Regions from separate parts of the Streptomyces sp. NPDC001822 genome, predicted to be linked through region 1. Evidence: riboswitches for the same ligand, from Rfam matches in the RefSeq annotation. Region 1 holds a riboswitch; each other region holds the start of a gene.
The links. A riboswitch is a leader RNA that binds a small molecule or an ion and turns the genes downstream of it on or off. The one in region 1 is predicted to bind cobalamin.
Positions count from the first base shown of each region.

Region 2: another riboswitch for cobalamin. It lies ahead of ACFYY2_RS18225 (ribonucleoside-diphosphate reductase subunit alpha); the one in region 1 lies ahead of ACFYY2_RS21495 (cobalamin biosynthesis protein).
Region 3: another riboswitch for cobalamin. It lies ahead of ACFYY2_RS01840 (ABC transporter substrate-binding protein); the one in region 1 lies ahead of ACFYY2_RS21495 (cobalamin biosynthesis protein).

Region 1 is NZ_JBIATW010000009.1:49,518-59,947, forward strand. It holds gene ACFYY2_RS21455 (ABC-F family ATP-binding cassette domain-containing protein) at 1-505, opposite strand, end outside; partial or broken gene ACFYY2_RS21460 (neutral zinc metallopeptidase) at 653-831, shown strand; gene ACFYY2_RS21465 (VOC family protein) at 883-1,293, shown strand; gene ACFYY2_RS21470 (hypothetical protein) at 1,322-2,620, opposite strand; gene ACFYY2_RS21475 (alpha/beta hydrolase) at 2,805-3,938, opposite strand; gene ACFYY2_RS21480 (class II aldolase/adducin family protein) at 4,007-4,666, opposite strand; gene ACFYY2_RS21485 (anion permease) at 4,923-6,182, shown strand; gene ACFYY2_RS21490 (hypothetical protein) at 6,195-6,419, shown strand; cobalamin riboswitch at 6,524-6,719, shown strand; gene ACFYY2_RS21495 (cobalamin biosynthesis protein) at 6,827-7,771, shown strand; gene ACFYY2_RS21500 (cobyric acid synthase) at 7,768-9,378, shown strand; gene ACFYY2_RS21505 (putative cobaltochelatase) at 9,375-10,430, shown strand, end outside.
Region 2 is NZ_JBIATW010000007.1:106,982-117,411, forward strand. It holds gene ACFYY2_RS18205 (D-Ala-D-Ala carboxypeptidase family metallohydrolase) at 1-182, shown strand, start outside; gene ACFYY2_RS18210 (GlxA family transcriptional regulator) at 206-1,180, opposite strand; gene ACFYY2_RS18215 (hypothetical protein) at 1,262-1,474, shown strand; gene ACFYY2_RS18220 (ribonucleotide-diphosphate reductase subunit beta) at 1,471-2,487, opposite strand; gene ACFYY2_RS18225 (ribonucleoside-diphosphate reductase subunit alpha) at 2,487-4,883, opposite strand; cobalamin riboswitch at 5,020-5,161, opposite strand; gene ACFYY2_RS18230 (GNAT family N-acetyltransferase) at 5,197-5,697, opposite strand; gene mctP (monocarboxylate uptake permease MctP) at 5,823-7,478, opposite strand; gene ACFYY2_RS18240 (DUF3311 domain-containing protein) at 7,475-7,729, opposite strand; gene ACFYY2_RS18245 (GntR family transcriptional regulator) at 7,911-8,675, opposite strand; gene ACFYY2_RS18250 (extracellular solute-binding protein) at 8,959-10,245, shown strand; gene ACFYY2_RS18255 (carbohydrate ABC transporter permease) at 10,336-10,430, shown strand, end outside.
Region 3 is NZ_JBIATW010000001.1:395,693-406,122, forward strand. It holds gene ACFYY2_RS01810 (ATP-binding protein) at 1-441, shown strand, start outside; gene ACFYY2_RS01815 (hypothetical protein) at 545-916, shown strand; gene ACFYY2_RS01820 (class F sortase) at 998-1,597, shown strand; gene ACFYY2_RS01825 (GH92 family glycosyl hydrolase) at 1,910-4,258, shown strand; gene ACFYY2_RS01830 (ABC transporter ATP-binding protein) at 4,314-5,117, opposite strand; gene ACFYY2_RS01835 (FecCD family ABC transporter permease) at 5,114-6,229, opposite strand; gene ACFYY2_RS01840 (ABC transporter substrate-binding protein) at 6,226-7,257, opposite strand; cobalamin riboswitch at 7,299-7,472, opposite strand; cobalamin riboswitch at 7,634-7,756, shown strand; gene ACFYY2_RS01845 ((2Fe-2S) ferredoxin domain-containing protein) at 7,880-8,218, shown strand; gene ACFYY2_RS01850 ((2Fe-2S)-binding protein) at 8,205-8,921, shown strand; gene metE (5-methyltetrahydropteroyltriglutamate--homocysteine S-methyltransferase) at 9,002-10,430, opposite strand, start outside.

The DNA of each region.
Region 1 (10,430 bases):
GCTCGACACGGCGGCGCTGACCACCGGACAGGGTGTGCAGGGGCTGGCCGAGCACCCGGTCGGGCAGGCTGAGCGCGGCGGCGATGGTGGCGGCCTCGGCCTCGGCGGCGTATCCGCCCTTGGTGAGGAACTCCGTCTCCAGGCGCTCGTACCGCTTCATGGCCTTCTCGCGGGTGGCGCCCTTGCCGGTCGACATCCGCTCCTCGTTCTCCCGCATCTTGCGCAGGATCTCGTCGAGCCCGCGGGCCGAGAGGATGCGGTCGCGGGCCAGGACGTCGAGGTCGCCGGTGCGGGGGTCCTGCGGGAGGTAGCCGACCTCGCCGCCCCTCGTGATGGTGCCGCCGGCCGGGGTCCCCTCCCCCGCCAGGCACTTGGTCAGGGTGGTCTTGCCGGCGCCGTTGCGCCCGACGAGGCCGATGCGGTCGCCCTTGGCGATACGGAAGGAGGCGGACTCGATGAGGATGCGGGCGCCGGCGCGCAGCTCGATGCCGGAGGCGGTGATCACGGAAATACTCCAGGGCGGTATGGACGGCGGAGGGACAGCGGGCTCACGACTCGACGCCGTCTAATGCACAAGGAGAATTGCCATGGGACTCAGTCTACTGGCGGTGCCGGCCTGGTTCTCCGCATGCTCCCGGCCCCTCCCGGCTCCGTCCGGGAGCGGTTCCGGGGCGGCGTGGACCCGGAGTCCTGGACGGGCACGTGTCGTCGGCACAGCGGCGGCAGTGGTTCACCACGGGTTTCCGCACGCGGGACCCGGGCCGGTGCGACACCTTCGGCCGACGCGGACGCCCGCCGACGGCCGGTTGTCGGTGCCGGGTGGAAGACTGAGACGCAGATCACATCGATACGGTGCGGACGAGCAGGAGGAGGGCGAGCCGAATGGCACGCGCGGACGGTGTTCCCACGGTGTACCCGACGATTCTCTACGACGACGCGAAGGCTGCGATCGAGGTGCTCATCACGGCCTTGGGATTCACGGCCGAGGCGGTGTACGAGGGCGAGGACGGGAGCGTGGTCCACGCCGAGCTGGCCTGCGGCAACGGCAGGGTGATGCTCGGCTCCAAGGGGCGGGAGGGCGTCTTCGCCTCGGCGATGGCCGGCGCCGGCCCCGCCGGGGTGTACGTCGTGCTCGACGAGGTGGACGAGCACCACGCGCGGGCGGTGGAGCACGGTGTGGAGATCCTGATGCCGCCCACCGACCAGGACTACGGATCGCGGGACTACATGGCCCGGGATCCGGAGGGCAACGTCTGGAGCTTCGGCACCTACGCCCCGGGGCCGGCCGGCTGACCGCCCCCGGAGCGCTCTCCCGCCGCCGTCATACCCCGCCCGTGTGCACCTGGAACGCCGCGCGGCGCACGGCCTTGGCGAGGGCCGGGTCGGGATGGGCGGCCGCCAGGGCGACCAGCACCTGGACGGTGCGCGGGTGTCCCACGGCCCGCACCTCGTCCAGCAGCGCCGGGACCGTGCCCTGGACGGCGGAGTCGAGGTGGCGGACGAGCAGGCCCGTCTCACCGTGGTCGGCCACGGCGGCGGCGGTGTCGACCCAGAGCCAGGTGGCCTCCTCGCGGCTCAGCACGTCCTGGGCGTCGTCCGGGTCGCAGCCCTCGTACTCGGCGAGCCACAGGAGCGCGTAGGGACGCAGCGGCGCCTCGGTGACGACGGAGCGCACGACGGGCTCGGCGGGGGCCCCGACCACGCGCAGCGCCTCGAAGGCGAGGCCCCGGAGCAGGGCGTCCTCGCCCCGGGCGACGGCCAGGAGTTCGGTGACGGCGCTGCCGACCGTCCGCGCGGCGAGCCAGGCCCTGTACTCGGCGCGGGCCGGTCCGGGAGTGAGCCGCGCGCAGCCGAGCAGCATGTCGGCGGCGGACTGCTCGATGTTGCCGGCCGGGCTCTGGGCGGCGACGCAGATCTGCTCCAGCTTCACCCAGACCGCCCAGTTGCCCAGGGGGGTCAGGGTGGCGTGTCCGGCGCCGAGGGTGAGCGCGCCGACGGAGGCGAGCCCTTCCAGGGCCCAGTCGAGCAGCAGTGCGTTCAGCTCGGTCGGGCTCCCGTCGGCGGGGGCGGGCTGCTCCGGCGGGCCGGACGGCACCTCGCACCGTTCGTCGTGGAGTTCGGCGACCCGCTGGCCCAGCAGGTCGAGGAGCGCGGGCACGGTGACGGGGCCGGCCGAGAGCTGGAGGAGGGAGAGGACCTGGGGCACGGCCTCGACGGCCTCCGCCACGGCGGTGGCCTCGATGCCGTCGGGCGAGGCGTGGACGAGCGACCATGCGTCGAAGAGCGCGACCCAGCCGCGCAGCACGGCGGAGTCGTCACGGTCCCACGCGCGCAGCCGCCAGCCGGGGCGCGCGGTGTCGCCGTGGAGCTCGATGAGTCCGGCGAGCCTCGCACGGTCCCATCCGGCCCGCACGTGGTCCGGGGAGAGCTCCAGCGCGGCCGAGGCGCGTTCGAGGGCGCCCGGGGCGAGCGGAGCGGTTCCGGGGCTCGCGCCGCCGGCCGCCCACAGGGCGATCCGTACGGCGTCGGCGAGCACGGCCCGGGCCTGCCGCGCCAGCTCCGCCGGGGGCGGTGTGCCCTCGGGCGGGCGGGGGGCCGGCCTGGTGCGCCGGGTCGTCACTGCCTTGCGGGCGGTCGCCTGGGGTCGCGGGCGGACAAGTCGCAGCCTGGAGTCGCGCGGGGTACGGGACGTCACGGGAGCAGTCTTGCCTCTGACGGGCCGAAAGCCCAAACGGAAGCCGCACGGCCGGGGTTCGGGAGGCTTTGCGACGGGGTCACCAACCGGGCCGTTCCGGCCCATCAGCTCACATCAGGGGCGTGAGGAAGCGCCGGAGCGCCTCCTCGTAACCGGCCGGGTCCGCGTTCCACATCGCCGCATGCGGAGCCTGCGCCACGGAGTGCAGGGTCACCAGGTCGGGGCGGCGGGCGGCGAGCTCCCGCGACGGCCGCCAGGGCGCGAGGGTGTCGTCGGGGCCGTGCACGACGAGGGCCGGGCAGTGCAGGGCGGAGGGCACCGAGGTGTGCAGCAGCGGGGCCCCGCGGAGGCCGGTCTGGCCCTGGGCCGCCCGGACGGCGAGCGGCAGCAGCGCGGCGGGGACGCCCCGGGAGGTCGCGAGGGCGCGCAGGGTGGTCCGCCAGTCCAGCACCGGGGAGTCGAGCACGAGGCCGCGGATCCGGTCGCGGAGGGCGGAGTTGACGGCCGCGTGCAGGGCCATCGAGGCGCCCGAGGACCAGCCGTGCAGGATGACGCTCTCGGCCCCGTAGCGCACGGCGTAGCGGATGGCGGCGTCGAGGTCGCGCCACTCGGATTCGCCGAGGTGCCCGAGGCCGTCGGGGGAGCGTGGGGCCCCGGGGTCGCCCCGGTAGGCGAGGTCGAGCACGGGCAGCTGCTGGGCGTGGAGGAAGCCCAGGACGTTCAGCGGGTGCTCCCGCGTGGTGCCGAGGCCGTGGACCGTGATGACCCAGGTGTCGCGGGCGCCGGGGACGAACCAGGCCGGCAGGGCGCCGAGCTCTCCGGGGACCTCGACCTCCTTGAAGGCGAGGCCGAGGGCGGCGAGCGGATCACCGCGGTGGATCTCGGGGGTGAGGCGGACCCGGGCGCCCGGTTTCAGGCTGCCGAGGTTCACACGTTCGAGCCGCCGTACGACGGTGTCCGCCGAGCCGTCGGCCGTCTGGCCGACGACCGGGCCCACGACCGCGTGGACGTCGCGTGCGGTCAGGCCGTAGACACCGGGACGCAGCGCCGCGAAGGACCGGGTCAGTGTCACCTGCCCGGCCGCCGTGGCGTGCACGGTCATCCGGCGGTCGGCGGGGAACGGACGCGGCTGCGACGGGGCCCCGAGGGCGGTGTCGCTCGCGTACCGGCCGGCGGCGACCGCTGCCGCGCCGACTCCGAGGATCGTGGTGGCGGCCGCTGCCGCTGCTGTTGCCGGGCGCACGGCTTCAGTCTCCCGGGCCTCGGGGAGTGCTGCCAGTGGGCGGCGTCCGTACGGTGCGCGGTCCGGGGTCAGCCCGGCTGGCCGTATCCCTCCAGGGCGGTGCGCACGTCGTCCAGCTGGGCGGGGGTGAGCAGGCTCGGGCGGCGGCCGGGCACGGAGCTCGCGGTGAGCCAGAGCCTGCACATCCATTCGAGCTGGGCGGTGCGGTCGTAGGCCTGGTCCAGGGTGTCCCCGTACGTCACGGTCCCGTGGTTGCGCAGCAGGCAGCCCGTACGGTCACGCAGGGCCTCCAGCATGTGACCGGCCAGTTCCGGCGTGCCGTAGCGCGCGTAGGGGGCCGTGCGGACCGGGCCGCCGAGCATGGCCGCGGCGTAGTGGACGAGCGGCACCTCGGTCACGAGCGTGGAGACCGCGGTCGCGTGCACGGCGTGGGTGTGGACGACGGCGGCCGCGGCGGTCTCGCGGTACACGGCGAGGTGCAGGGGGAGTTCGCTGGTCGGGACGAGGTCCCCGAGGACCTGGCGTCCCGCGAGGTCGACGCCGACCGCGTCCCCCGGTCCCAGCCGGTCGTAGGGCACTCCGCTGGGGGTGACCAGGACGATGTCGCCGACCCGCGCCGACACGTTGCCCGAGGTGCCGACGACCAGCCCCTCGGCCGCCGTCCTGCGCGCCGTCGCGACGACGCCGCCCCATGCCTGTCCGATCGCGTCCTGATGGCCGTCGTTCATGCGCAGATCCTAGGACCCGCGGGGTGCGCGTGACCGATGTCTCCTCTACGGGGCAAACCGGGCGTTACGGGATCATCCGAACCGGCCGGAGGCCGGGCGCCGCAACGGCGACGGCCGCTCGGCCCGCCTCGCACGCACACAAGCGGAACCGCCGCGCACGCTTGGGGTCACCACGCCGCCCTGCCCAGTTCACCTTCCGTTCACCAAGGTTGCTTACGTTCCACGTGCCAATGACGTCGAACGATTGCCTGGGTAAATGGAACACATCACGCTGCTGCTCGCGATTGTGATCGTGACAGCTCTCGTGTTCGATTTCACGAACGGTTTCCACGACACCGCCAACGCGATGGCCACGACCATCTCGACCGGCGCCCTCAAGCCCAAGACAGCGGTGGCCATGTCCGCCGTTCTCAACCTCGTCGGCGCGTTCCTCTCGGTGGAGGTCGCCAAGACGATCTCCGGCGGGATCGTCAGCGAGGACGGCCTCAGAACCGAGGTCATCTTCGCCGCGCTCGTCGGCGCCATCCTGTGGAATCTGCTGACCTGGCTGGTCGGCCTGCCCTCCAGTTCCTCCCACGCACTCTTCGGCGGCCTCATCGGCGCCGCGGTGACGTCGGCCGGCTGGTCCTCGATCAACGGCGGCACCGTCGTCACGAAGGTCCTGCTGCCCGCGGTCGCCGCGCCGCTCGTCGCCGGTATCGCCGCGCTGCTGGCGACGAAGCTGACGTACCGCCTCAACCGGAAGATCACCGACGAGGCACAGCTGAAGTCGACCGCCAAGGGATACCGGGCCGGGCAGATCGCCTCCGCCGGTCTGGTCTCGCTCGCCCACGGCACCAACGACGCGCAGAAGACCATGGGCATCATCACCCTGGCCCTGGTCACCGGCGGCGTCCTCGCCCCCGGTTCGAACCCCCCGGTCTGGGTCATCACCGCGGCCGGTATCGCCATCGCCCTGGGCACCTACCTCGGCGGCTGGCGCATCATCCGCACCATGGGCAGCGGACTCACCCAGCTCCGGCCGCCGCAGGGCTTCGCCGCCCAGACCAGCGCGGCCACGGTCATCCTGGCCTCCTCGCACCTCGGGTTCTCCCTCTCCACCACGCAGTCCGTCTCCGGTGCGGTCATGGGTGCGGGGCTCGGACGCAAGGGGGGTGTGGTCCGCTGGTCCACCGCCACCCGGATGTTCGTCGCCTGGGGCCTGACCCTGCCGGCCGCCGGTGTGGTCGGCGCGGGCGCCGAGCTGCTGACCAAGCAGGGCTCCTGGGGAGTCGCCGTGACGGCCGCCCTGCTGGTCGCGGGTTCCGGCGCGATCTGGATGCTCTCGCGGCGCAAGCCGGTCGACCACACCAACGTCAACGCGGCCGACGAGGCCGCCGAGGAGCCCGCCGGTGTCGTCACGACGGCCATCGCGGCCGTCACCCCGCCGCCCGCGGGTGTGCCCGTCCCGGAACTCAAGACCACCATCCCCGCCCCGGACACCCAGGCCGACCCGGCCCGGCCGGCCACGGTGTAAGGACGCATCCGCATGAAAATCGACTGGGCGGCTCTCGCCTCCGTCTTCGGGATCAGCCTCGTGGTCACCGTCGCGCTCGTCGGCCTCTTCACCCTCGGCATCACCGGCCTGGCCAAGCAGGTGCGGACGGGCCAGGGCGGCGGCGGTTCCCACGCCCTGGCGCGCACCGGCGCGTACGCCTGCTTCGCCGTGTGCGCGGCGGCGGTCGCGTACGGGATCTACCTGATCGTCGCCTGACCCCCTCGGGCACCCCTCCGGGCCGGACACACCGTGTGTGTGTCCGGCCCGGTGTGCGTCCGGCCACACTGAAGCCTCGCAGGTCAACAGCAGGTTGACGGGCCTTCACGGGGCGTGGTGGACTGCCGGAGCCATTTACGGCGGCAGAAGAGGAAGCCGGTGCGAATCCGGCGCGGTCCCGCCACTGTCACCGGGGAGCAGTCCTCCACACGGAAGTCACGGCCCGCCACCGCGGGCTGGAAGGCCGGAGGACCCGCGGATCCGGAAGCCAGGAGACTCTCGTCGCCGGTCACGTCGAACCAGGGCGCGGACCCTGAGTGAGGACATCTGCCATGCCCGGCCGCCGTGCGTCCCTGCCCGCACCACCCGTGACGACGTCCCTCCGAGGCGCGACGGACCTCTGATCCGTGCGAGCCGACCGCATCTTCGCGTACGGCGCCGCCGCGGGGCTGATCGGCGACCTGCTGCTCGGTGACCCCCGGCGCGGCCACCCGGTGGCCGCCTTCGGGCGGGCCGCCGCGGGCGCCGAGCACCGCCTGTGGCGCGACCACCGGGGCTGGGGGGCCCTGCACACGCTCGTCTGCGCGGGCGGTGCCACGGCCGCCGCCGGGCTGGCGGCCCGCGCCGTGCGGAACCGTCCCGCGGCCGCCGTGGCACTGACCGCCGCCGCCACCTGGTCCGTCGTCGGGGGCACGTCGCTGGGCCGTGAGGCCCGGGCCATCGGCGGAGCACTGGAGGCCGGGGACATCGAGCTCGCCCGGGAGCGGCTGCCGCATCTGTGCGGCCGCGACCCGCAGGCGCTCGACGGGCCGCAGATCGCCCGGGCGGTCGTCGAGTCCGTCGCCGAGAACACCTCCGACGCCGTCGTGGGGGCCCTGGTGTGGGGCGCGCTCGGCGGGGTGCCCGGACTGATCGGTTTCCGGGCCGTGAACACCCTCGACGCCATGGTGGGGCACAAGTCGCCCCGCTACCGGCGCTACGGCTGGGCGTCGGCCCGGCTCGACGACCTCGCGGGCTGGCCCGGGGCCCGGCTCACCGCCGCGCTCGCGGTGGCCGCCGGGGGCCGTCCGCGCGAGGCCGTCCGTGCCTGGCGCTCGGACGCGGGCAGGCACCCGAGCCCCAACGCGGGCCCGGTGGAGGCCGCGTTCGCGGGGGCGCTCGGCGTACGCCTGGGCGGAACCCTCGCCTACGGCGGGCGGGTCGAGCACCGGCCGGTGCTCAACGGGGAGGCCGGCCGCGAGGTGCGGGTCACCGACATCGAACGTGCGGTGCGGCTGTCGCGCCGGGTGAGTGTGCTGGCCCTCGGCGTGTGTGCGGCGGCGCGGGCGGCCATGGGACGGAGGGGCGTATGAGCGGCGGACTGCTGGTCGCGGGCACCACCTCGGACGCGGGCAAGAGCGTCGTCACGGCGGGGATCTGCCGGTGGCTGGTGCGCCGGGGGGTGAAGGTCGCACCGTTCAAGGCGCAGAACATGTCGCTGAACTCCTTCGTCACCCGGGAGGGTGCGGAGATCGGCCGCGCCCAGGCGATGCAGGCGCAGGCCGCCCGGGTGGAGCCGTCGGCCCTGATGAACCCGGTGCTGCTGAAGCCGGGCGGCGACCGCTCCAGCCAGGTGGTCCTGATGGGCAGGCCGGTCGGCGAGATGAGCGCCCGCGGCTACCACGGCGGTCGGCAGGAAGCCCTGCTGGGCACCGTCGTGGACTGCCTGGAGCAGCTGCGGAGCACCTACGACGCCGTGATCTGCGAGGGGGCGGGCAGCCCCGCCGAGATCAACCTGCGGCGCACGGACATCGTCAACATGGGCATCGCGCGGGCCGCGCGCTTCCCGGTGGTGGTGGTCGGGGACATCGACCGGGGAGGCGTGTTCGCCTCGTTCTTCGGTACGACGGCGCTCCTGAGCGCCGAGGACCAGTCGCTGGTCGCCGGTTACCTCGTGAACAAGTTCCGCGGTGACGTGTCGCTGCTGGAGCCCGGCCTCGACATGCTGCACGGGCTCACGGGGCGGCGGACCTTCGGCGTGCTGCCGTACGCCCACGGGCTGGGCATCGACGAGGAGGACGGCCTGCGGGTCTCGATGCGCGGCACCGTGCGCGAGTCGGTCGTGGCGCCGCCGCACGGCGAGGACGTGCTGCGGGTCGCGGTGTGCGCCGTACCGCTGATGTCGAACTTCACCGACGTGGACGCGCTGGCGGCCGAGCCCGGTGTGGTGGTGCGGTTCGTGGACCGCGCGGAGGAACTGGCCGACGCGGACCTCGTGATCGTGCCCGGCACTCGGGGCACCGTGAGGGCGCTGGCGTGGCTGCGCGAGCGCGGGCTGGCGGACGCCCTGAAGCGGCGGGCCGCCGAGGGGCGGCCCGTGCTGGGGATCTGCGGCGGTTTCCAGGTGCTGGGCGAGCGCATCGAGGACGACGTGGAGTCGCGGGCCGGTGTGGTGGACGGGCTGGGGCTGCTGCCGGTACGGGTCCGCTTCGGCCGGGAGAAGGTGCTGGACCGGCCGGCCGGGTCGGCACTGGGTGAGCCCGTCGAGGGGTACGAGATCCATCACGGGGTCGCCGACGTGCGCGGCGGCGAGCCGTTCCTGGACGGCTGCCGGGTGGGCGCGGTGTGGGGGACGCACTGGCACGGCTCGCTGGAGAGCGACGCCTTCAGACGCGCGTTCCTCGGCGAGGTCGCCCGGGCGGCCGGACGGCGGTTCACCGCGGCCCCGGACACGAGTTTCGCGGCGCTGCGGGAGGAACAGCTCGACCGGCTGGGGGATCTGATCGAGGAGCACGCGGACACGGACGCGTTGTGGCGGCTCATCGAGGAGGGGGCTCCGGCAGGACTGCCCTTCGTGCCGCCGGGCGCGCCCGCGCCGGTCGCCGCCCGCACTCCGGCGGCGGGGCCGCACTCCCCCGGGGACGCCCCGGCCCCGCCGCACGCCCGGACCGAAGTACATGTGACCGAGGAGGCCCTGTGAGTACGCCGTATCCCTTCACCGCCATCGTCGGGCAGGACGATCTACGGCTCGGTCTGCTGCTCAACGCCGTCAGTCCCGCCGTGGGCGGGGTGCTCGTCCGGGGGGAGAAGGGCACCGCGAAGTCGACCGCCGTGCGCGCGCTCGCCGCGCTCGTGCCGGAGGTCCCGGTGGTCGCCGGGTGCCGGTTCTCGTGCGACCCGGGAGCGCCCGATCCGGCGTGTCCGGACGGCCCGCACGGGGCGGGGACCGGCGTGTCGCGTCCCGCGCGGACCGTGGAGCTGCCGGTCGGCGCGTCGGAGGACCGGCTCGTCGGGGCGCTCGACATCGAACGGGCCCTCTCCGAGGGCGTGAAGGCGTTCGAGCCGGGACTCCTCGCCGACGCGCACCGCGGGATCCTGTACGTCGACGAGGTCAACCTCCTGCACGACCACCTGGTGGACCTGCTGCTCGACGCGGCGGCCATGGGCGCGTCGTACGTCGAACGCGAGGGCGTGTCCGTGCGGCACGCGGCGCGTTTCCTGCTGGTCGGGACGATGAACCCCGAGGAGGGCGAGCTCCGGCCGCAGTTGCTGGACCGCTTCGGGCTCACCGTCGAGGTGGCCGCGTCGCGCGAGACGGACGTGCGGGTCGAGGTCGTGCGCAGGCGGCTGGCGTACGACGACGACCCGGCGGGCTTCGCCGCGCGGTGGGCGGGTGAGGAGACCGCCCTGCGGGAGCGGATCGCCGCCGCGCGCGCCCTGCTCCCCCGGGTGGTGCTCGGGGACGGCGCGCTGCGCCAGATCGCGGCCACGTGCGCGGCGTTCGAGGTGGACGGGATGCGGGCGGACATCGTCATGGCCCGTACCGCCACCGCGCTGGCCGCGTGGGCCGGCCGCGAGGAGGTCGTGGCGGACGACGTGCGCCAGGCCGCGCTGCTGGCGCTCCCCCACCGGCGGCGCCGCAATCCCTTCGACGCGCCGGGCCTGGACGAGGACAAACTGGACGACACGCTCCGGGACGCGGACCCCGGCACGGACGGGCACGACGACGACCCGGACCCGGACGGACCCGGC
Region 2 (10,430 bases), on a different contig from region 1:
ACCTCTACGGCGACGCGGTCGACCTGGGATCGGGGCCGCACTCGCTGTGCACCATCGCGAAGCAGGCCCGCAACCACGGCTTCAACGGGATCCTCGGTCCGGGCTACGCCGGCCACAGCGACCACATCCACGTGAACCAGGGGCCCAGCCACTTCTGGTCCGCCTCCGGCTGCGGCATCTGACGGCGCGCTCCGGGGGCCGCCGGTCAGGCCGCCTCGGTCAGACCGCCCGGCCCCCGGAACGTGCGGCGGTAGGCGTTCGGCGTCGTGCCCAGCGAGCGCACGAACTGGTGGCGCAGGGCGGCCGCGTTCCCGAAACCCGTGTGTCCCGCGATCGTGTCCATCGTCTCGTCCGACGTCTCCAGCAGGTGCTGCGCCAGCAGCACGCGCTGCCTGAGCAGCCAGCGGTACGGAGTGGTGCCCGTCTCCTGCTGGAAGCGCCGCGCGAAGGTCCGGGGCGACATGTGCGTCTGTGCCGCCAGCTGCTCCACGGTCATCTCCTGGTCGAGATGGCGCTCCATCCAGGCGAGCGTCTCGCCGACCGTGTCGCACCGGGTCCGGGGCAACGGCCGCTTGATGTACTGCGCCTGGCCGCCGTCCCGGTGCGGGGGGACCACCATGCGCCGGGCGATGGCGTTCGCCACGGCGGGACCGTGCGCCTGGCGGACCAGGTGCAGGGCGGCGTCGATCCCCGCGGCGGTGCCCGCCGACGTGATGACCGCGCCGTCGTCGACGTACAGCACGTCCGGCTCGACGCGTGCCTCCGGGAAGCGCCGGGCCAGTTCGTCGGCGTGGCGCCAGTGGGTGGTGCACCGGCGGCCGTTCAACAGCCCGGCGGCACCGAGGACGTACGCGCCGGAGCAGACGCTCAGCACCCGCGCGCCGCGCGCGACGGCCCGGCGCAGGGCGTCGAGGACCTCCTCCGGATACTCCCGCGCCGTGAAGTGGCTGCCCGCGGGCACGGCGACGAGGTCGGCCTCCTCCAGCCGCTCCAGCCCGTGGGGTGTGCTGATGGTGAATCCGGCGTGGGTCCGCAGGACCGGGCCCTCCGCGGAGACGACCGCGAAGTCGGTCACCGGCAGGCCCTCGTCCGAGCGGTCGAGCCCGAACACCTCGCACAGGACGCCGAGTTCGAAGGGGTGGACCTCGTCGAGCAGCAGGACGGCCACATTCTTCAGCATGGCGTCATTGTGTCAGTAATTCGTGGGTGCATGACAGTCCTGCCACTGCCCCAATCTCGTCGCGGGCACGACAGTGGAGCCATGAACACATTCCTGAGCTTCCTGGTCACCGCGGCCCTCGTCGCCCTCGTCCTGCTGCCCGCCCTCGCCGGCCTCGCGCGGGAGCGGCGGATCGACGCCGAACTGCGGGAGGCGGATCTGCGGCGGCGGACGGCACCCCCGCAAAGGCGAGGCGCCGCACGGCCGGTCACGGCCACGCGGCGCCCCCACCTCAGGTCGTGGGCCAGGGTCTAGAAGTCGTCGTCGAAGCCGACGGACCCCTCCACCGCCACCTGGTAGGCGGACGGCCTGCGCTCGAAGAAGTTCGTCAGCTCCTGCACACCCTGCAGCTCCATGAAGGAGAACGGGTTCTCCGAACCGTAGAGCGGCGGGAAGCCGAGCCGGGTGAGCCGCTGGTCGGCGACGCACTCCAGGTACTGGCGCATCGAATCGGTGTTCATGCCGGGCAGGCCCTCGCCGCACAGGTCACGGCCGAACTGCAGCTCCGCGTCCACCGCTTCCCGCAGCATGTCGGTGACCTGCTGCTGGAGCTCGTCGTCGAAGAGGTCCGGCTCCTCCTTGCGGACGGTGTCCACGACCTCGAAGGCGAAGTTCATGTGCATCGTCTCGTCACGGAACACCCAGTTGGTGCCCGTGGCGAGACCGTGCAGCAGACCGCGCGAGCGGAACCAGTAGACGTACGCGAAGGCGCCGTAGAAGAACAGCCCCTCGATGCACGCGGCGAAGCAGATCAGGTTCAGCAGGAAGCGGCGGCGGTCCGCCTTCGTCTCCAGCCGATCGATCTTCTCGACCGAGTCCATCCACCGGAAGCAGAACTGCGCCTTCTCGCGGATCGAGGGGATCTCCTCGACCGCGTCGAACGCCGCCGCACGGTCCTCGGGATCGGGCAGGTAGGTGTCGAGCAGCGTCAGATAGAACTGGACGTGCACGGCCTCCTCGAACAGCTGGCGCGACAGGTAGAGGCGCGCCTCGGGCGAGTTGATGTGCTTGTACAGCGTCAGCACGAGGTTGTTCGAGACGATCGAGTCACCCGTCGCGAAGAACGCCACCAGCCGGCCGATCATGTGCTGCTCGCCGGGCGAGAGCTTGGCGAGGTCGGCGACGTCGGAGTGGAGGTCCACCTCCTCGACCGTCCAGGTGTTCTTGATCGCGTCCCGGTAGCGCTCGTAGAAGTCCGGGTAGCGCATGGGGCGCAGGGTCAGCTCGAAGCCCGGGTCGAGGAGGTTCTTGCTCTCGGACGTGGTCATTACTGGCAGGCCTCGCAGGACTCGGGGTTTTCGAGGGAGCAGGCGATCGCGTCCGCGTCGGGAGACGACGCCTGCTGTACGGGAATGGGGGCGGCGGCCGCGGCCTGCCCGGACGCCGCGCGCGCGATCCGGGTCGCCGGGCGCGAGCGCAGGTAGTACGTCGTCTTCAGCCCCTGCTTCCAGGCGTACGCGTACATCGAGGAGAGCTTGCCGATCGTCGGCGTCTCCAGGAACAGGTTGAGCGACTGGCTCTGGTCGAGGAACGGCGTACGGGCCGCCGCCATGTCGATCAGGCCGCGCTGCGGGATCTCCCACGCCGTGCGGTACAGCGCCCGGACGTCCTCGGGGATCCACGCGAAGCCCTGCACGGAACCGCTCGCCTCGCGCAGCGCCTCACGGGTCCGGGCGTCCCACACGCCGAGCCGCTTCAGCTCGTCCACCAGGTAGCCGTTGACCTGGAGGAACTCACCGCTGAGCGTCTCGCGCTTGAAGAGGTTCGAGACCTGCGGCTCGATGCACTCGTACACGCCCGCGATCGAGGCGATCGTCGCCGTCGGCGCGATGGCCAGCAGCAGCGAGTTGCGCATCCCGGTCTTCGCGACCCGGGCGCGCAGCGCGTCCCAGCGCTCCGGCCAGCTGAGCTCGGTGTCGTAGTGGTCGGGGTGCAGCACACCCCGCGCGGCGCGCGTCTCGGACCAGGCGGGCAGCGGACCCGACCGCTCGGCCAGGTCGCAGGACGCCTCGTACGCGGCCAGCATGATCCGCTCGGAGATCTTCGTGGACAGGGCGCGGGCCTCGGGGGAGTCGAAGGGCAGCCGCAGCCGGAAGAAGACGTCCTGGAGGCCCATCGCGCCGAGGCCCACCGGCCGCCAGCGGGCGTTGGACCGGCCGGCCTGCTCGGTCGGGTAGAAGTTGATGTCGACGACCCGGTCCAGGAACGTCACGGCGGTGCGCACGGTGGCGTCCAGCCGCTCCCAGTCGATGCCGCCGTCGGCCACGAACGCGCCCAGGTTGACCGAACCCAGGTTGCAGACGGCCGTCTCGCCGTCGTCGGTGACCTCCAGGATCTCGGTGCAGAGGTTCGAGGAGTGCACGACCCGGCCCGGCTCGGCGGTCTGGTTGGCCGTGCGGTTGGACGCGTCCTTGAAGGTCATCCAGCCCTGACCGGTCTGCGCGAGGGTGCGCATCATGCGGCCGTACAGCTCACGCGCGGGCATCGACTTGCGGGCCAGGCCCTTGGCCTCGGCCGCGCGGTAGGCCGCGTCGAACTCGTCGCCCCACAGGTCGACCAGCTCGGGCACGTCCGCCGGGGAGAACAGCGACCACTCGGTGTCGGCGTCGACGCGGCGCATGAACTCGTCCGGGATCCAGTGCGCGAGGTTGAGGTTGTGCGTACGCCGCTGGTCCTCGCCGGTGTTGTCGCGCAGCTCCAGGAACTCCTCGATGTCGGCGTGCCAGGTCTCCAGGTAGACGGCGGCGGCGCCCTTGCGCCGGCCGCCCTGGTTGACCGCGGCGACCGAGGCGTCCAGGGTCTTGAGGAACGGCACGATGCCGTTGGAGTGGCCGTTCGTGCCGCGGATCAGCGAACCCCGGGCGCGGACACGGGAGTACGAGAGGCCGATGCCGCCCGCGTGCTTCGAGAGGCGGGCCACCTGGTGATAGCGGTCGTAGATCGAGTCGAGCTCGTCCAGCGGCGAGTCCAGCAGATAGCAGGAGGACATCTGCGGGTGCCGGGTGCCGGAGTTGAAGAGGGTCGGCGAGGACGGCAGGTAGTCGAGGCGGCTCATCAGGCCGTACAGGGCGGCCACCTCGTCCAGGGCACGCTGCGAGGTGTCCTCGGCGAGCCCGGCGGCCACGCGCAGCATGAAGTGCTGCGGGGTCTCGATGACCTGCCGGGTGAGCGGGTGGCGCAGCAGATAGCGGCTGTGCAGCGTGCGCAGGCCGAAGTAGCCGAAGCGGTCGTCCGCCCCGTCGGCGAGCGAGCGCTCCACCAGCGCGTCCAGGGCGGCCGCGTGCAGCGTGACGAACTCGGCCGTACGGTCGGCGATCAGGCCCTCGCGGTGCCCCACGGCGACCGACGAGGAGAAGGAGACCGCCCCCTCGCCCGCCGCCTCCTCCGCGATCGCGAGGGTGAGCAGCCGGGCGGCGAGCCGGGAGTAGGCCGGGTCCTCCGAGATCAGGCCCGCGGCGGCCTCGGTGGCCAGCGAGCGCAGCTCGGCCTCGTCCGCCCGCGCGCTCCGGCCGCGCAGCGCGGCGGCCGCGACCCGTCCGGGGTCGGTGTCGGGCAGATCGGCGGTCAGACCGGTCAGGGTCCGCAACAGTGCGGTCCCGGGCGCGTCGGTCGTGAGGCTCTCGGATTCCGCGGCTGAAACCGGGTCTGCGGGCGCGATGGTCACTGGGGCTATCCCTCGCTCGGCTCGGGGCCTGCGGGAGCGGGGCAGCCGGGCACGGTCGCACCCGGGGAGGGAGCACGGCGCGCACGGCGTCCACCGGCCCTCCGCGGGACCCGGACGTCTCGGCGTCCGGTTCGGTCGAGCCGGACGCACCGTCGGCAGGTCCTCGGACTCCGCGGTGCGCGAATGCACACCGATCACACCGTTGCGGGACAGTTCCGGATTCACACCGGATTCCCCTGCGGCGACAGCGAGGTCGAGCATACATGTGGGGGCTGCCGATTGAGGCAGCCCCCACATGTAGTGTCGTGATGGGTCAAAAGGCCAGACGGAACGTCAGCAGGGTGAACCCGGGGAGAGGGCTCCAGTCGCGTTCCGGGGTCCGCGCGAAGCCGAGGCGCCGGTAGACGCGGTGGGCGGACTCCATGGCCGGCTGGGTCGACAGGACCACCCCGGAGAGCCTCTCGGTGGCGCGTGCCCGCTCGACGCAGGCCCGGACGAGCGCCTCGCCGGCACCACGTCCCCGCGCTTCACGGGAGACGGCCAGCATCCGGAGTTCGGCCTCGTCCTCTGCGGCGATGTCGGTCCACGGGCTGCCCGGGGTGACATAGGTGACACCTCCCAGCACGCCGCCGTCGGAGCCCACCGCCGCCAGCACGAGCGCCTCCGCGGCGCGCCGTCCGACGGCGCGGAGCTGTTCGGCGTACTGATCGGCCGCGGCGAAGTCCAGCAGCCCGTCGTCGAGGTAGGCCCGGGTGGTGATCTCGCCCAGGGCCTCGTGCTCGGCGGCGCGGACCGGCCTGATCGAAACGTCCATGCGCGGAGTCTGCCGCAGACACCCGTCCCGCGCACGTACTCCCGTGAGGTCTTCGCCGGAGCGAGCACCCCGCACACGCGTCGGTCCCGGCGGGGCGGACCCGCCGGGACCGACGACGTCACGGGCTACAGGCGTTCCAGGGGCTCGGGCTCGCCTCCCGGCGCACCCACCGTGGCCGGCGGGAGCGTGACCTTGACGCCGGGCTCGCCGACGTCCGCGGTGTAGTCGGACGGCGAGGTCTCGTCGATACCCGCCGGGGCCTTCAGCGCGTTCAGGACGAAGGTCAGCACGACGACGACGAGGACGTTCAGCACGAACGCGGTGAGACCGATGTAGCCGATCTCGCCGATGCCGGGGATCTCCTTCGAGGAGCCGCCGAAGTGCTTCTGGGTCGGGCTGGCGACACCGTACGCGGCCACCGTGCCGTAGATCATGCCGACGGCCCAGCCGGCGATCAGGGCCCAGCGGTGGAACCACCGGGTGAACAGGCCGCCCACCAGCGCCGGCATGGTCTGGAGGATCCAGATCCCGCCGAGCAGCTGGAAGTTGATCGCGACCGTCTTGTCCATGGTGAGGACGAAGGCGAGCGCGCCCACCTTGACCAGCAGCGAGACCAGCTTGGAGACCTTGGTCTCCTGCGCCGGGGTCGCGTCCGGCTTGATGAAGTCCTTGTAGATGTTCCTGGTGAAGAGGTTCGCCGCGGCGATCGACATGATCGCGGCTGGCACCAGGGCGCCGATCCCGATCGCGGCGAAGGCCACACCCGCGAACCAGTCGGGGAACATGTTCTCGAACAGCTGGGGGATCGCCAGCTGACCGTTGTCGACCTTGATCCCGGCCGCGATCGCCATGAAGCCGAGCAGCGCGAGCAGGCCCAGCATCAGGGAGTACAGCGGCAGGATCGTGGTGTTGCGCCGGATCACCTCACGGCTGCGGCTGGAGAGCGTCGCCGTGATCGAGTGCGGGTACATGAAGAGCGCGAGCGCGGAGCCCAGTGCCAGCGTCGCGTAGCCCCACTGGCCCATCTCCCCGGGCACGAGCGCGCCCCTCGGTTTGCCCGTCGCCTCGTTGGTCTGGGCGAACGCCTCGCCGGCCTTCGCGAAGATGTCGTCGAAGCCGCCGAGTTTGATCGGGATGTAGATGATGGCCACCGCGATGACCAGGTAGATCAGGCCGTCCTTGACGAACGCGATGAGCGCGGGGGCCCGCAGTCCCGAGGAGTACGTGTACGCGGCGAGGACCGCGAACGCGATGAGCAGCGGCAGGTCCTTGACGAACCAGTGGGTGTTCTCGCCGCCGCCGACGCCCATGACGTCCAGCACGGCCTGGATGCCGACCAGCTGGAGCGCGATGTACGGCATGGTGGCGAGGATGCCCGTGAGGGCGACGGCCAGTGAGAGGCCCTTCGAGCCGAAGCGGCCGCGGACGAAGTCCGAGGTGGTGACGTAGCCGTGCTTGTGCGACACCGACCACAGGCGGGGCAGGAAGGTGAAGATCAGCGGGTAGACGAGGATCGTGTACGGGACGGCGAAGAAGCCCGCCGCACCGGCCGCGTAGATCGCCGCGGGGACCGCGACGAAGGTGTACGCGGTGTACAGGTCGCCGCCGAGCAGGAACCAGGTGACCCAGGTGCCGAACGACCGGCCGCCCAGACCCCATTCGTCGAGGCTCGCCTCGTTCTCGGCCTTGCGCCAGCGCGCGGCCATGAATCCGATGACCGTGACGGCCAGGAAGAAGAAGATGAACACGGCGAGTGCGACGCCGTTCACGCCGTCCTTCATGCGGAAGCACCTCCCTTGCGGGCGCGCTGGTCACGCTGCCACAGCTTGTAGGCGACCATGGTGAGCGAGGTCGAGATGAGCACCCAGAGCATCTGGTACCAGTAGAAGAAGGGGATACCGATGAAGGTCGGGTCCACCTTGGCGTACGAGCCCACCCAGAGCATCGCCACGAACGGTGCGATCAGGCACAGCGCGATGACCACCCTCGCGGGTGTCACTGTTGGTGGTTTCGCCTCGGTTTTTTCTGACATCGGCAACTCCGTCCCCTCGCTGATCACCTGGTGTAATGCGCAGGAAATCTAGGCGAGGGTTCCGCCCAGCGTCACCCCCCGTCCGCATTGCGGTCCTGCAACGGTCCGGAAGACACCCGGAACGAGTGGATCCCCCCGCGTGTGTGCGAGGGGATCCGAGGCCGCCGGAAGGGGGCCGGGGTCAGTCGGTGGGGCGCTTCAGGCGGGCGACGAACTTGTAGCGGTCGCCCCGGTAGACCGAGCGCACCCATTCCACCGGCTCGCCGTGCCCGTCGACCGAGTGCCGGGACAGCATGAGCATCGGAAGCCCGACGTCCGTGCCCAGCAGTCCGGCCTCGCGCGGCGTGGCGAGCGAGGTCTCGATGGTCTCCTCGGCCTCGGCGAGCCGGACGTCGTACACCTCGGCGAGCGCGGTGTAGAGCGACGTGTACTTCACCAGTGAACGGCGCAGCGCGGGGAAGCGCTTCGCCGAGAGGTGCGTGGTCTCGATGGCCATCGGCTCCCCGCTGGCGAGCCGCAGCCGCTCGATCCGCAGCACCCTTCCCCCCGCGGTGATGTCCAGCAGTCCGGCGAGCGTGTCGTCCGCCGTGACGTAGCCGATGTCCAGGAGCTGGGACGTGGGTTCGAGGCCCTGGGCCCGCATGTCCTCGGTGTACGAGGTGAGTTGCAGGGCCTGCGAGACCTTCGGCTTGGCGACGAAGGTCCCCTTGCCCTGGATGCGTTCCAGCCGGCCCTCGACGACCAGCTCCTGGAGTGCCTGGCGCACCGTGGTGCGAGAGGTGTCGAACTCGGCGGCGAGCGTCCTCTCCGGCGGCACGGGGGTGCCGGGCGGCATGGTGTCCGTCATCTCCAGGAGATGGCGCTTGAGCCGGTAGTACTTGGGGACGCGTGCCGTGCGCGCACCCGCACCGGTCTCGCCCGTACTGCTGCCCCCGTCGGCACCCATGATCCGCCTTCCCGACTGCTGCGTTGCTGCCGTCACCGGCTCCTCCGTCTGTCGCGGCTCACATGGTGGCACGGTCCGGTCACGGGTCGTCGCCCTCCCTTAGGTGTCGGTCCTGTAACGGACGCGAGTGCACTTCTTATACACCCTTGACACCCCTAAAGGTCTAGGCCAAGCTCCCGGTACTGGTCTAAACCATTAAAGACCAGGTCCCAGCCCCAGCAGAACTACTCGTGGGTGTCTTCGCGGTGGGCGGGGGGGTTGCAGCACCCTGAGGAGGTTTGGCGTGAAGCGCAAGCTCATCGCGGCGATCGGCGTCGCGGGCATGATGGTCAGCATGGCGGCGTGTGGCTCCGACGACGGCGGCAGCGACAGCAGCGGCAAGAAGTCCGGGCCCGACAGCTACAAGGGACAGACCCTCACCGTCTGGGCCATGGACGGCTCGACGCCCGAGCAGTGGCAGAAGGATCTTACCGCCGCGTTCGAGAAGAAGACCGGCGCGAAGGTCAAGTTCGAGGTCCAGCAGTGGAACGGCATCCAGCAGAAGCTGACGACCGCCCTCTCCGAGGAGAACCCGCCGGACGTCTTCGAGATCGGCAACACCCAGACCGCCGCGTACGCCAAGACCGGCGGCCTCGCCGACCTCGGTGACCTCAAGTCGGAGATCGGCGGCGACTGGGCCGCCAACCTGAACGAGGCCGCGGTCGTCGACGGCAAGCAGTACGCCGCCCCGTGGTACTTCGCCAACCGCGTGGTCCTCTACAACAAGACCGTCTTCGCGGACGCGGGCGTCACCGAGACCCCCAAGACCCGCGACGAGTTCTTCGCCGCACTCGACAAGATCAAGGCCAAGGGCAAGGCCGAGCCGCTCTACCTGCCCGGCCAGAACTGGTACTTCTTCGACGGTCTCACCATCGGCAAGGGTGCGGACCTCATCAAGAAGGACGGGGACAAGTGGGTCTCCAACCTCGCCGACCCGAAGATCGGCGAGGCGATGGACCTGTACAAGAAGTACCAGTCCTACTCCAAGGCACCCAAGGACAAGGACGAGGCGACCCCGCAGCAGGCCGACGTCTTCGCCAAGGGCAAGACCGGCGCCTTCATCGGCATGGGCTGGGAGGCCGGCACGGCCATCGCGGCCAACCCCGCCATCGAGAAGGAGATCGGCTACTTCACCATCCCGGGTGAGACCGCCGACAAGCCCGAGGGCGTCTTCCTCGGCGGCTCCAACCTCGCCGTGGCCGAGGGCAGTGCGAAGCAGGACCTCGCCAAGGAGTTCCTGAAGCTCGCGCTCTCCGACCAGTTCGAGGGTCAGCTCGCGAAGCTGAACGGCGTCATCCCGAACAAGGAGTCGCTGAACGCGAACCTGGCCGGCAACCCGGTCGCCGAGGCCGCCGCGCCGTCCGCCAAGGTCGGCGGCACCACCCCGCTGATCCCCGAGTGGGCCGCGGTCGAGAACGCCCCGAACCCGATCAAGACCTTCATGACGGCGGTCCTGAACGGCAAGTCGAACGCCGAGGCCGCCAAGCAGGTCGAGGCGGAGTTCAACAAGCGCCTCGCGCAGAAGCAGTAAGGCCGAACTGCCGGGGGACGGGCTCCATCACGGAGTCCGTCCCCCGGCAGTCGATTTGTGTCCCATGGTGCCGAGAAAGAGATGGCGAGCATGACCGTGCAGACCGAACGGCCGCCTTCAGGTCCGACGGACGTGGTGAAGGGGACCGGTGCAGCGCAGGGCAAGCCGGCGGCCCGCGGCAGATC
Region 3 (10,430 bases), on a different contig from region 1:
GCCGGTGTCGCCCTGGACGTGGATCCGCACGCCCCGCGCGCACCCGTCCCCGAGCTCGTCGCCGACCCGGTGAGACTGCGTCAGGCGATCGGCAACCTGGTGACCAACGCCGTGCGGCACACGCCGGCGGGCGGTCGGGTGACCCTGAGGGCGTACGCGGACGGGGCCGGGAAGGCGGGCCAGGACGTGGTGGTCGAAGTCGCCGACACCGGCACGGGTATCGCGCCGCAGGCCCTGCCCCACGTCTTCGACCGGTTCTGGCGCGCCGAGAAGTCGCGCAACCGCCGCACGGGCGGCAGCGGCCTGGGACTGGCGATCGTCCGCAAACTCGTCGAGGCCCACGGAGGGACCGCCGAGGCGGCCAGCACCGTCGGAGAGGGCTCCGTCTTCACCCTCCGCTTCCCTGCCGCGGGCCCTGATCCGATGAACACAGCGGTCTGACAGCTTCCTCACAACTCCCCTCCACTCTGAGGTCACGCTCGGCCGCCCGGCGCGCACACGTGCACGGGCCCCACAGAACGCCGAGCCGGAATCGGAGTCCTTCATGTCCCTTCGTCCCATCGTCCGCACCACCGTCCTCACCGCCGTGGTCGCCGGCGCCGTGCTGCTCCCGTCGGCGGCGGCCCTGGCCGACGGCACCCCCACCCCGGTGCCCGCCGAGCCCGCCCCCGCCTCGGCGGCGCCCGCGGAGCGCACCGCCACTCCGGAGCCCAGCCGGGCGAGCCGTCCCGCGAGGCCGACCGCGGCACCCGCACCGGCGGGCCGGCTGCCCCGCGGCGGCGTCGACGCGGGGGAGCGCCCCGCCCAGGACGCCGCCGGCACGGCGCTGTACGGCACGGCGGCGGGCACGGTCCTGCTCGCGGGCGCCGGCGTCCTCGTCGTACGCCGACGGACCGCCGCTCAGCGCAACGGCTGATCCCGCACGGTGGCGCCGCTCTCCCGGGAGCGGCGCCACCCGCCGTACGTCCCCCCGCTCGTCCAGCGCACCGGAGTACTCATGCCTCCCTTCACCCCGCACCCGTCGCGGCGGACCGCCGTGGCCGCGGCCGTCTTCCTGCTGCTCGCCCCTGTCACCGCCTGCGGCGCGGCTGACGCACCGGAGTCGTCCGTGAGCGCGGTCGCCCACGATTCCCCCAAGCCGCAGTCGCCGAAGGCCCCGGCACCGTCACGGCTGACCGTGCCGTCGCTCGGGATAGACAGCGACCTGCTGAGACTGGGGCTGAACGAGGACGGCACGGTGGAGGTCCCGCCGGCCGAGAAGGGCATGACGGCAGGCTGGTACGCGGGCGGGGCCGTTCCCGGCGAGCCGGGCGCCGCCGTGCTCATCGGCCACAACGACACACGGTTCGGCAGGGCGGTCTTCCACGACCTGCACCGGATAGGCCGGGGCGCGGACATCGCCGTGTCCGACGTGGGGGGCAGGCAGACGCACTTCAGGGTCACCGGCACGCAGACCGTCAGCAAGAAGGCGTTCCCCACCGACAAGGTCTACGGACCGACGGACGAACGTGTCCTCCGTCTGATCACCTGCGACGGGGCCTTCGACGCCGACGGGCACCCCGTGGACAACCTCATCGTGTACGCCTCCCTGCGCTGAGGGCGTCTCCCCGGCACCTCCGGGTCCGCCGCCCGTGCGGCGCACCCGCTGCGGGCCGCCGTTGACGGACGGTCGTCCCGGCGGCGGCTCGCGGCGCCCGGTGGCCGGACGGCCCGCCGGGCAGGTGCGCAGGGCTGTGAATTCCGGTGACTCCTTCTCAGGTCCGTCGGCGCCCGTCGACGCTCGTGGCCGACCGGTGGAGGTCCCTCACGGGCACGGACACAACTCTTGACGGGTACACGCATACAAGCCAAGAATGATCGCGCAGTGCGATCTGACAACGTTGTCTACGGCTGGAGAGGCGTTCTCCCCATGAGATGGACCCACTTGACACGCGGTGCGGGGACGGCGGCCGCCACGGCCGCGCTCCTCGGCGCCGCCCTCGCCGCGCCCGCCGCGGCGGACGCGGGGGCGCACACCGAGCGCGGCCGGCTGACCGATCTCGTCAACGCGTTCATCGGAACCGAGAACGAGGGCAACACCTATCCCGGCGCCGCGGTGCCCTTCGGCATGGTGCAGTTCTCGCCCGACACCGGCCACAACACCGGCTACGACTACTCGGAGAACCACATCAGGGGCTTCTCCACCGTGCACATCTCGGGCGTGGGCTGCGGGCTCGGCGGAGACCTCCCGGTCCTCCCGACGACCGGCGACATCACGTCCACGGACAACGCCTCCTACGCCGCCGAGTTCAGTCACGACGACGAGAAGGCGAGCCCCGGCACCTACACCGTCGGTCTGAAGACCGGGATCAGGGCCGAACTCAGCGCCACCGAGCGCACCGGCGTGCAGCGCTACACCTTCCCCGCCACCGACAAGGCCAACGTCCTCGTCAACGCGGGCCAGTCGCTGCACAGGACGCTGAACACCGAGGTCGAGATCCTGGACAGCCGCACCGTGCGCACCGCCATCACCGGCAGCGGCTTCTGCCAGGACACCAAGCCGTACACGGTCTACACGATCACCCGCTTCGACCGGCCCTTCACCACCTCGGGCACATGGAAGGGCGACAAGGTCACCGAGGGCTCGAAGACCTCGACGGCCGGCGGCGAGCGCAACGGTGCCTACCTGCGCTTCGACACCACCAAGGACCGCACCGTCGAGGCGACCACGGCGATCTCGTACGTCGACGCGAAGGGGGCGGCCCTCAACCTCCGTGCCGAGGGCGGCCGTTCGTACGACCAGGTCGCGCACGCCGCGCAGGCCGCGTGGGAGGACAGGCTCGGCCAGGTCAGGGCACAGGGTGGCGGCGAGACCCTCCGCCGGACCTTCTACTCGTCCCTCTACCGCGCGTTCCTCGCACCGAACATCGGCAGCGACGTCGACGGCCGCTACACCGGCTGGGACCAGAAGACCCACCGGGCCAAGGGCTTCACCTACTACCAGAACTGGTCGCTCTGGGACACCTACCGCACCCAGGCCCAGCTGCTGTCGCTCCTCGCGCCGAGCGAGTCCCGCGACATGGCGATCTCCGTCATCAAGATCGACGAGGACAGCGGCTGGCTGCCCAAGTGGGGCTACGGCACGGTCGAGACGAACATCATGACGGGCGACCCCGTGACCCCGTTCCTCACCAACGCCTACCAGCAGGGCCTGCTCAAGGGCTACGAGGAGCAGGCGTACCGGGCGCTGAAGAAGAACGCCGACGGAGTACCCGCGGCCGGATCCGCCCCCGTCGGCCGCGAGGCCAACAAGGAGTACCTCGCCAACGGCTTCGCCCCCTACATCAAGGGCCGCCCGCACGCGAAGCCCGGCGACTCCGACTACGACCACGGCGCGTCCGCGACCCTGGAGTACGCCCTGTCCGACGCGATGCTCGGGCAGATGGCGAAGAAGCTCGGCCATGAGGACGACGCCGCGCGCTACACGGAGCGCGCCCAGAACTACCGGAAGATCTTCGACAGTTCGACCGGCTTCTTCCGGGCCCGTGACGTGAACGGCGACTTCACCGGACCCGTCGACCCGGCCCAGAGCGAGGGCTTCCACGAGGGCACGTCCTGGCAGTACCAGTGGCTCGTGCCCCAGGACCTGCCCGGCATGGTCTCCCTGATCGGCGGCACGCAGGCGGCCAACGAGCGCCTCGACTCGTTCTTCGCGTACGACCGGCTGCTGGAGGACCCGGCGAAGACCGCCCGCGAGGTGTGGGTCAACGGGCCGTACGACTACTACAACGCGGACAAGTACAACCCGCAGAACGAGCCCGACCTGATCGCCCCGTACACCTACCTCTCCACCGGTCAGCCGTCCAAGACGACCGACGTGGTGCACGCGGCGCTCACCCTGTTCACCGACGCCCCGACGGGCATGACCGGGAACGACGACCTCGGGACGATGTCGGCGTGGAACGTCCTGTCCTCGATCGGGATCTTCCCGGTTCAGCCGGGCACGGACACCTGGGGTCTCTCCACTCCCGTCTTCGAGCGGGTGGACCTCACCCTCGACCGCCGCTACTACCCCCGGGGCCGTCTGACGGTGAGGGCCCCCGGCACCTCCGACTCGGCGCGCTACATCCGGTCGGCCCGGACCGACGGGGCGGCGTACGGGAAGACCTACCTGACCACCGAGGACATCCGCGGCACTCGCGAGCTGTCCTTCGAGGTCGGCACGGCTCCCTCCGACTGGGGCACATCGGCGGACGCGGCGCCGCCCGCCCTCGACTGACCGCCGCGACGGACGGGACCCGCCCCTCGGCCGAGGGGCGGGTCCCGTCCGCGCTTCACCCTCCCGCGGGCCCGCCAGGGTCCGGAGGGCCGGACAGGAACGTCACCTGCGGCGCGCCCGTCAGGGGGTGGACGGCGACCTCGCCGGTCACGCCGTACACCTCGGCCAGCAGCACCGGTGTCAGCACGTCGGCCGGCGCGCCGGAGGCGACGACCTCCCCGTCGTCCAGCACGTACAGGCGGTCGCAGTAGCGCGCCGCGAGGTTGAGGTCGTGCAGAGCGACCAGGACGGTGGCCGGCAGCCGCCGCAGGGCGCCGAGGACCGACAACTGGTGCCGGATGTCGAGGTGGTTCGTCGGCTCGTCCATGACCAGCAGCGCGGGCTCCTGGGCGAGCGCCCGTGCGATCAGGACGCGCTGGCGCTCTCCACCCGACAGGCGGTCAAAGGGGCGCTCCGTCAGTTCGGTGATGTCCACGGCGGCGAGGGCCGACGCGATGAGTCCGGCGTCCTCGGCGGTGTCCCCCGCGAGCAGCCGCTTGTGCGGGGTACGCCCCATGGCGACCACCTCGCGCACCGTGAGGTCGAACTCGGCCGCCGACTCCTGCGTCACCGCCGCAACCGTGCGGGCCAGTCGTCGCACCGGCAGCGACCAGGCGTCCTCCCCGTCGACCCGGACCTCGCCCGTCGCGGGGCGCAGGACACGGTAGACGGCGCGCAGCAGGCTGGACTTGCCGCTACCGTTGGGTCCCACCAGGCCGATCACCTCACCGGGGCGCGCGGTCAACGAGACGTCCCTGACCAGGCGACGGGCCCCCGCGGTGAGCGTGACCCCGTCGATGACGAGTGCGGTCGCGGTCATGCCACTCCTTCGCCGGTGCCGCGCCGTGCGTCGCGGCGCATGAGCCAGAGGAAGAACGGTCCGCCGCACAGGGCGGTGAGCACCCCCACCGGTATCTCCATGGGCGCGGCCACCACGCGTGCGGCGATGTCCGCCCAGACGAGGAAGACCGCCCCGCCGAGCGCGGCGGTGGGCAGCACGCGGCGGTGGTCACCGCCGACGAACAGACGCACGATGTGGGGCAGCATCAGGCCGACGAAGCCGATGGGCCCCGACGCGGCGACCAGCACACCCGTGACCAGGGACAGCAGCACGAACATGCGGGAGCGGAAGCGGGCCACGTCCAGCCCCATGGTGGTGGCGGCCTCCTCGCCCGCCAGCAGCAGGTTCAGATTGCGGGCCTGCACGAAGAGGACGCCGATGCCCAGCAGCAGTGCCGAGGCGGGCAGCCAGAGCGTCGCCCAGTCGACGCCGCCGAGGCCGCCGAGTGTCCACGCGAGCACCGCGCGGGCCTCGTTCCCGCGGTCCGTGGTCAGCAGGAGCAGATCCAGGACCGCGGTGAGCACCGCCGCGATCGCCACACCGGACAGCACGAGGCGCACGGAGCTGATGCGGCCCCCCGTGCGAGCGGTTGCGTACACGAGCAGCAGGGCGCCCAGCGCGCCGGCGAAGGCGGCGGCCGACAGCGAGACCGGGCCGAACAGCGTCACCCCGAACACGATCACGCTCACGGCACCCAGGGACGCCCCCGACGAGACCCCCAACAGGTAGGGCTCGGCGAGCGGGTTGCGTACGAGCGCCTGCATGGCGGTACCCACCACCGCCAGCCCGGCACCGGTCACCGCCCCGAGCAGGACACGCGGCGCGCGCACGTCCAGCACGATGGTCTCCCGTGCCGGGGACCAGTCCGGTGGTGACCGGTCTACGCCGACGGCGTGCGCGACGATGCCCCACACCTGCCCGGGCGGCACGTGCACCGAACCGATCGCCAGGCCCGCGGTGACGGAGACGAGCAGCAGCGCCGTCAGCACGAGCAGGGTGACGGCCGGTGTGCCCCGGCCCGTTCCCGGCCCGCCGGGCGACTGCCGCCCCTCGTCCCGCCTGCCGGACTCCTCCAGTGCGGGAGCGGTCACCGGAAGCTCGCGGGGTGCAGCCCGCGGGCGAGATCGCCGACCGCGTAGGCCGACCGGATCCCGACCAGGGTCGCGGTCAGCGGCAGGACGACGAACCGCTTGTTCCTGATCGCCGGCACGTCGGCGAGCGCGGGCCGGGAGAGGAGGTACTCCTTCTTCTGCTCGACGCTCCCGGAACCCGCGTAGTCGTAGATGGCGATGACCTCCGGCCTGCGGTCCACGACCTGTTCCCAGGACACGTCCCCGAAGACGTCGTCCAGGTCGCCGAAGACGTTCCTGCCGCCGGCCAGCCGGATCAGCTCGGTGCCGAGGCTCTTGCCGCCGGCGGTGAAGGCCGACTTGTCGCCGCTGTCGTATACAAAGACCGGCACGTCCGCCTCGTCCGCGACGGCGGATGCGGCCCGGCCCACACGGCCCTTCAGGTCCGCCACGAGTGAGTCGGCGCGGCCGGACACACCGAAGATCGTGCCGATGGTGCGGATCTCGTCGTAGGTGTCCTCCATCGTCACGCGCTTCTCACCGCAGTACTCACGGTTGAGATAGGTGTCGATCCCCGCGTCGGCGAAGGCTTTGCGGGAGCGGCCCTCCTTCTCGCCGAACGCGCTGCCGTACCCCCCGTAGACGAAGTCGGGCTCCGCATCCAGGACCGTCTCGAACGACGGCTCCTTCGCGGCCAGTTCCGGGACGGACTCGTACGCCTTCCTCAGATCCGGCAGCACGGACGAGTCGGGGTAGGCGGTCCCGACCATGCGGTCGGCGAGGCCCAGGGCGAGCATCAGCTCCGCGGGGTGCTGGTGAATGGTGACGACCCGGGCCGGAGGCCTGGTGTACGTCGTCCTCACCCCGCAGTTGTCGATGGTGACGGGGAATCCCGCGGGCGACGAGGCCGCGGCCCGGGGGTCTGCGTCCGGGCCGCCGGACGAGCCGCAGCCCGCGGTCAGCGCGACCGCGGACAGGGCGAGTACGCCGGCCGCCAGACGCAGGGCGCCGCGTCCGCGGGCCGTGAGTGCCGGGGGGAAAAGGGGCATGCCAGTGAACACGTGAAGCCTCCTGGGGAGTCCGCGCTCCTCGGATCGGGCCCGCGACAGGCCAGTGTCCTGACTCCCGGGCCGACGCTCCCCGCTCCGCCGCGCGGCGGCATGCGGAGGGGCTGCGCTTCCCGGTCACAGTGGCGGGACCGTGCCGGACTCACACCGGCTTCCTGTCTCCCGTCGCGGCGATGACCAGGTGATCCTACGTTCTGCCGCGGCGCGCTCGAACGGGCACCCGTCCGCACGCGCAGGGAGACGGTTCGCCGACCGGCACCCCACCGCCCCGGCGCGGTCCGGCACCGGTGCGGGGGTTGCCCGCCACGCCCTCGGGCACCGGATGCCATGATGGTTCCCGACAGGGCGACGGCGGTCCGAGGAAGCCGGTGCGAATCCGGCGCGGTCCCGCCACTGTGATCGGCGAGCGGATCCCGGTACGTCCACCGCCCCTCGGGGCGGGAAGGACGGGACGAGCCACGACCCGAGAGCCAGGAGACTCACGCGGTCGCCTCCTCGACGTACCCCGGGGCGGATCTCCCCGGAGAGAGGGTGGTTCGGCGTGTCCGAGAACCCGGCCGAAGAGGTATTCGGCAGCACGGTGGCATCAGCGGTGACAGGGCAGGTGCCCTGCCGGATCGTCGTGTGCCGGGACTGCTGCTGCGGCAGCCCCAAGGTGAGCGGGGACCACGCGGCGCAGACCGCGCGTCTGCGCGCCGCGGCACCGGTGCGGGTCTCCGAATGCCTCGACGTGTGCGATCAGGCCAACGTCGTCGTCGTGCAGCCCTCCGCCGCCGGCAGGGCGGCCGGAGCCCGGCCGGTCTGGCTGGGGCTGGTCAACGACCCGGACGCGACCGAGGACATAGCCGCCTGGGTGCGCGCCGGCGGCCCGGGCGTGGCGACCCGCCCGGGGATCCTCGACCTGTACGCGTTCGAACCCCCTCGGCGCCGTGCGACCAGCTGAGCCGGTGACAGCGGGCCCGCCCGACGCGGCACGGGCACCGGGCGGGGCCGTGGCGGCCGCTCTGGCCGACGTGGCGACGCTCGGGGGCTTCTTCGCGCTGCGCACGGACGCGCCCGACGAAGGCTGGCACCCCGTCCAGCATTCCTACGACCGCGGATTCGCCGACCTGTCCACGGCCGTGACCGACCGGTACCGCACCACGGATCAGCGCGTCGGCGTGTCCATCGCCCAGCTCGGCCACGCGGCACGCCTCTGGTCGCCCGTGCTCGCGTGCACCCTGCTCCACGGCATCGTGCCCGACCTCGACGCCCTGCGCAGGCAGGACACCGCCTCTGCACTCGGACTCCCGGCGCCCGCCGGGTGGTACGCCGACCGCCTTCCGGACGGTGAACTCGCCGTCGGCGCACAGGTCATGGACCATCTGAGCCGGCTGGAGGCGGGACTGGCCGTCAGGATCGCGCCACGCCTGCTGGACGGCAACGCCGCCTCCGCACTGATGGGTTCGGCCGGTGTCCTGCTGGCCGCCCGTCCGGAGACCAGGGTCCCGCTGACCCGTCTGGTCACCCGACTGCTCGGCACGGGGCGGCTGGTGGGCACCGGCTCGGTCACCGGGCCCGGCCTGGCCTTCCGCCGGCGAAGCTGCTGCCTCTACTACCGGACCCCGGCCGGCTCGAAGTGCGGGGACTGCTGCCTCGCCCGTTGATCCGCCGCTGACGCGGCCGCGGCGCACAACGGCACCGGCCGGGCCCCTCACCCCCGCCCCGGCCGGTGCCGCCCGACGGCTCAGGACGCGGAGAGCTCCGCCCTGACGGTGCGGGCCGCCGCGACCAGGTTCTCCAGCGACGCCCTCGTCTCCGGCCAGCCCCGGGTCTTCAGACCACAGTCCGGATTGACCCACAGACGCTCCGCCGGGATCGCCCGCAGCCCGGCGCGCAGCAGCCCGGCCGCCTCCGCGGCGGTCGGTACGCGGGGCGAGTGGATGTCGTACACCCCGGGGCCCGCCTCGCGCGGGTACCCGTGGGCGGCGAGCTCGTGGGCGACCCGCATGTGCGAGCGTGCGGCCTCCAGGCTGATGACGTCGGCGTCGAGATCGTCGATGGCCTGGATGATGTCACCGAACTCCGCATAGCACATGTGCGTGTGGACCTGCGTCTCCGGGCGCACTCCACCGGTCGTCAGCCGGAACGCCTCGGTGGCCCAGCCCAGGTAGGCGGGCCGGTCCGCACGGCGCAGGGGCAGCGTCTCCCGCAGTGCGGGCTCGTCCACCTGGATGACCGGCGTGCCCGCCGCCTCCAGATCACGGACCTCGTCGCGCAGGGCGAGCGCGACCTGGCGGGCGGTGTCCCCGAGCGGCTGGTCGTCGCGCACGAAGGACCAGGCCAGCATGGTGACCGGGCCGGTGAGCATGCCCTTGACCGGACGGTCGGTGAGCGACTGGGCGTACGTCGTCCAGTCCACGGTCATCGGCTCGGGGCGGGAGATGTCGCCGGCCAGGACCGGGGGGCGGACGTAGCGGGTGCCATAGGACTGCACCCAGCCGTGCCGGGTGGCGAGGTATCCCGTCAGCCGCTCGGCGAAGTACTGCACCATGTCGTTGCGTTCGGGCTCGCCGTGCACCAGCACGTCCAGCCCGGCCTTCTCCTGATACGTGATCACTTCCTGGATCTCGGCCCTGATGCGCGCCTCGTAGGCGGCCGCGTCGATGCGCCCGGCCCGCAGACCGGCCCGTGCCGCCCGCAGTTCGCCGGTCTGGGGGAACGAACCGACGGTGGTCGTCGGCAGCAGGGGCAGGCCGAGCCGGGCGTGCTGCGACGCGGCCCGTTCCTCGTACGGCAGGGTGCGCCGGGTGTCCGCCGCGGTCACCGCGGCCGTGCGGGCCCGCACGGCCGGATCGCGGGTGACGGGGGAGGTGCGGCGGGAGGCGAGGCCCGCGCGGTTGGCCGCCAGTGCGGCCGCGACGGCGCCGGTGCCCCGGGCCAGCCCCGCGGCGAGGGTCACGACCTCCTCGGTCTTCTGCCGGGCGAAGGCCAGCCAGCTCAGCACCTGCGGATCGAGCTCACGCTCGGCGGCGGAGTCGAGCGGGACGTGCAGCAGCGAGCACGAGGACGCCACGTCGACCCGGCCCGCCAGCCCGAGCAGGGTGCCGAGCGTCGACAGGGACCTCTCCAGGTCGTTGATCCAGATGTTGCGGCCGTTCACGACCCCCGCGACC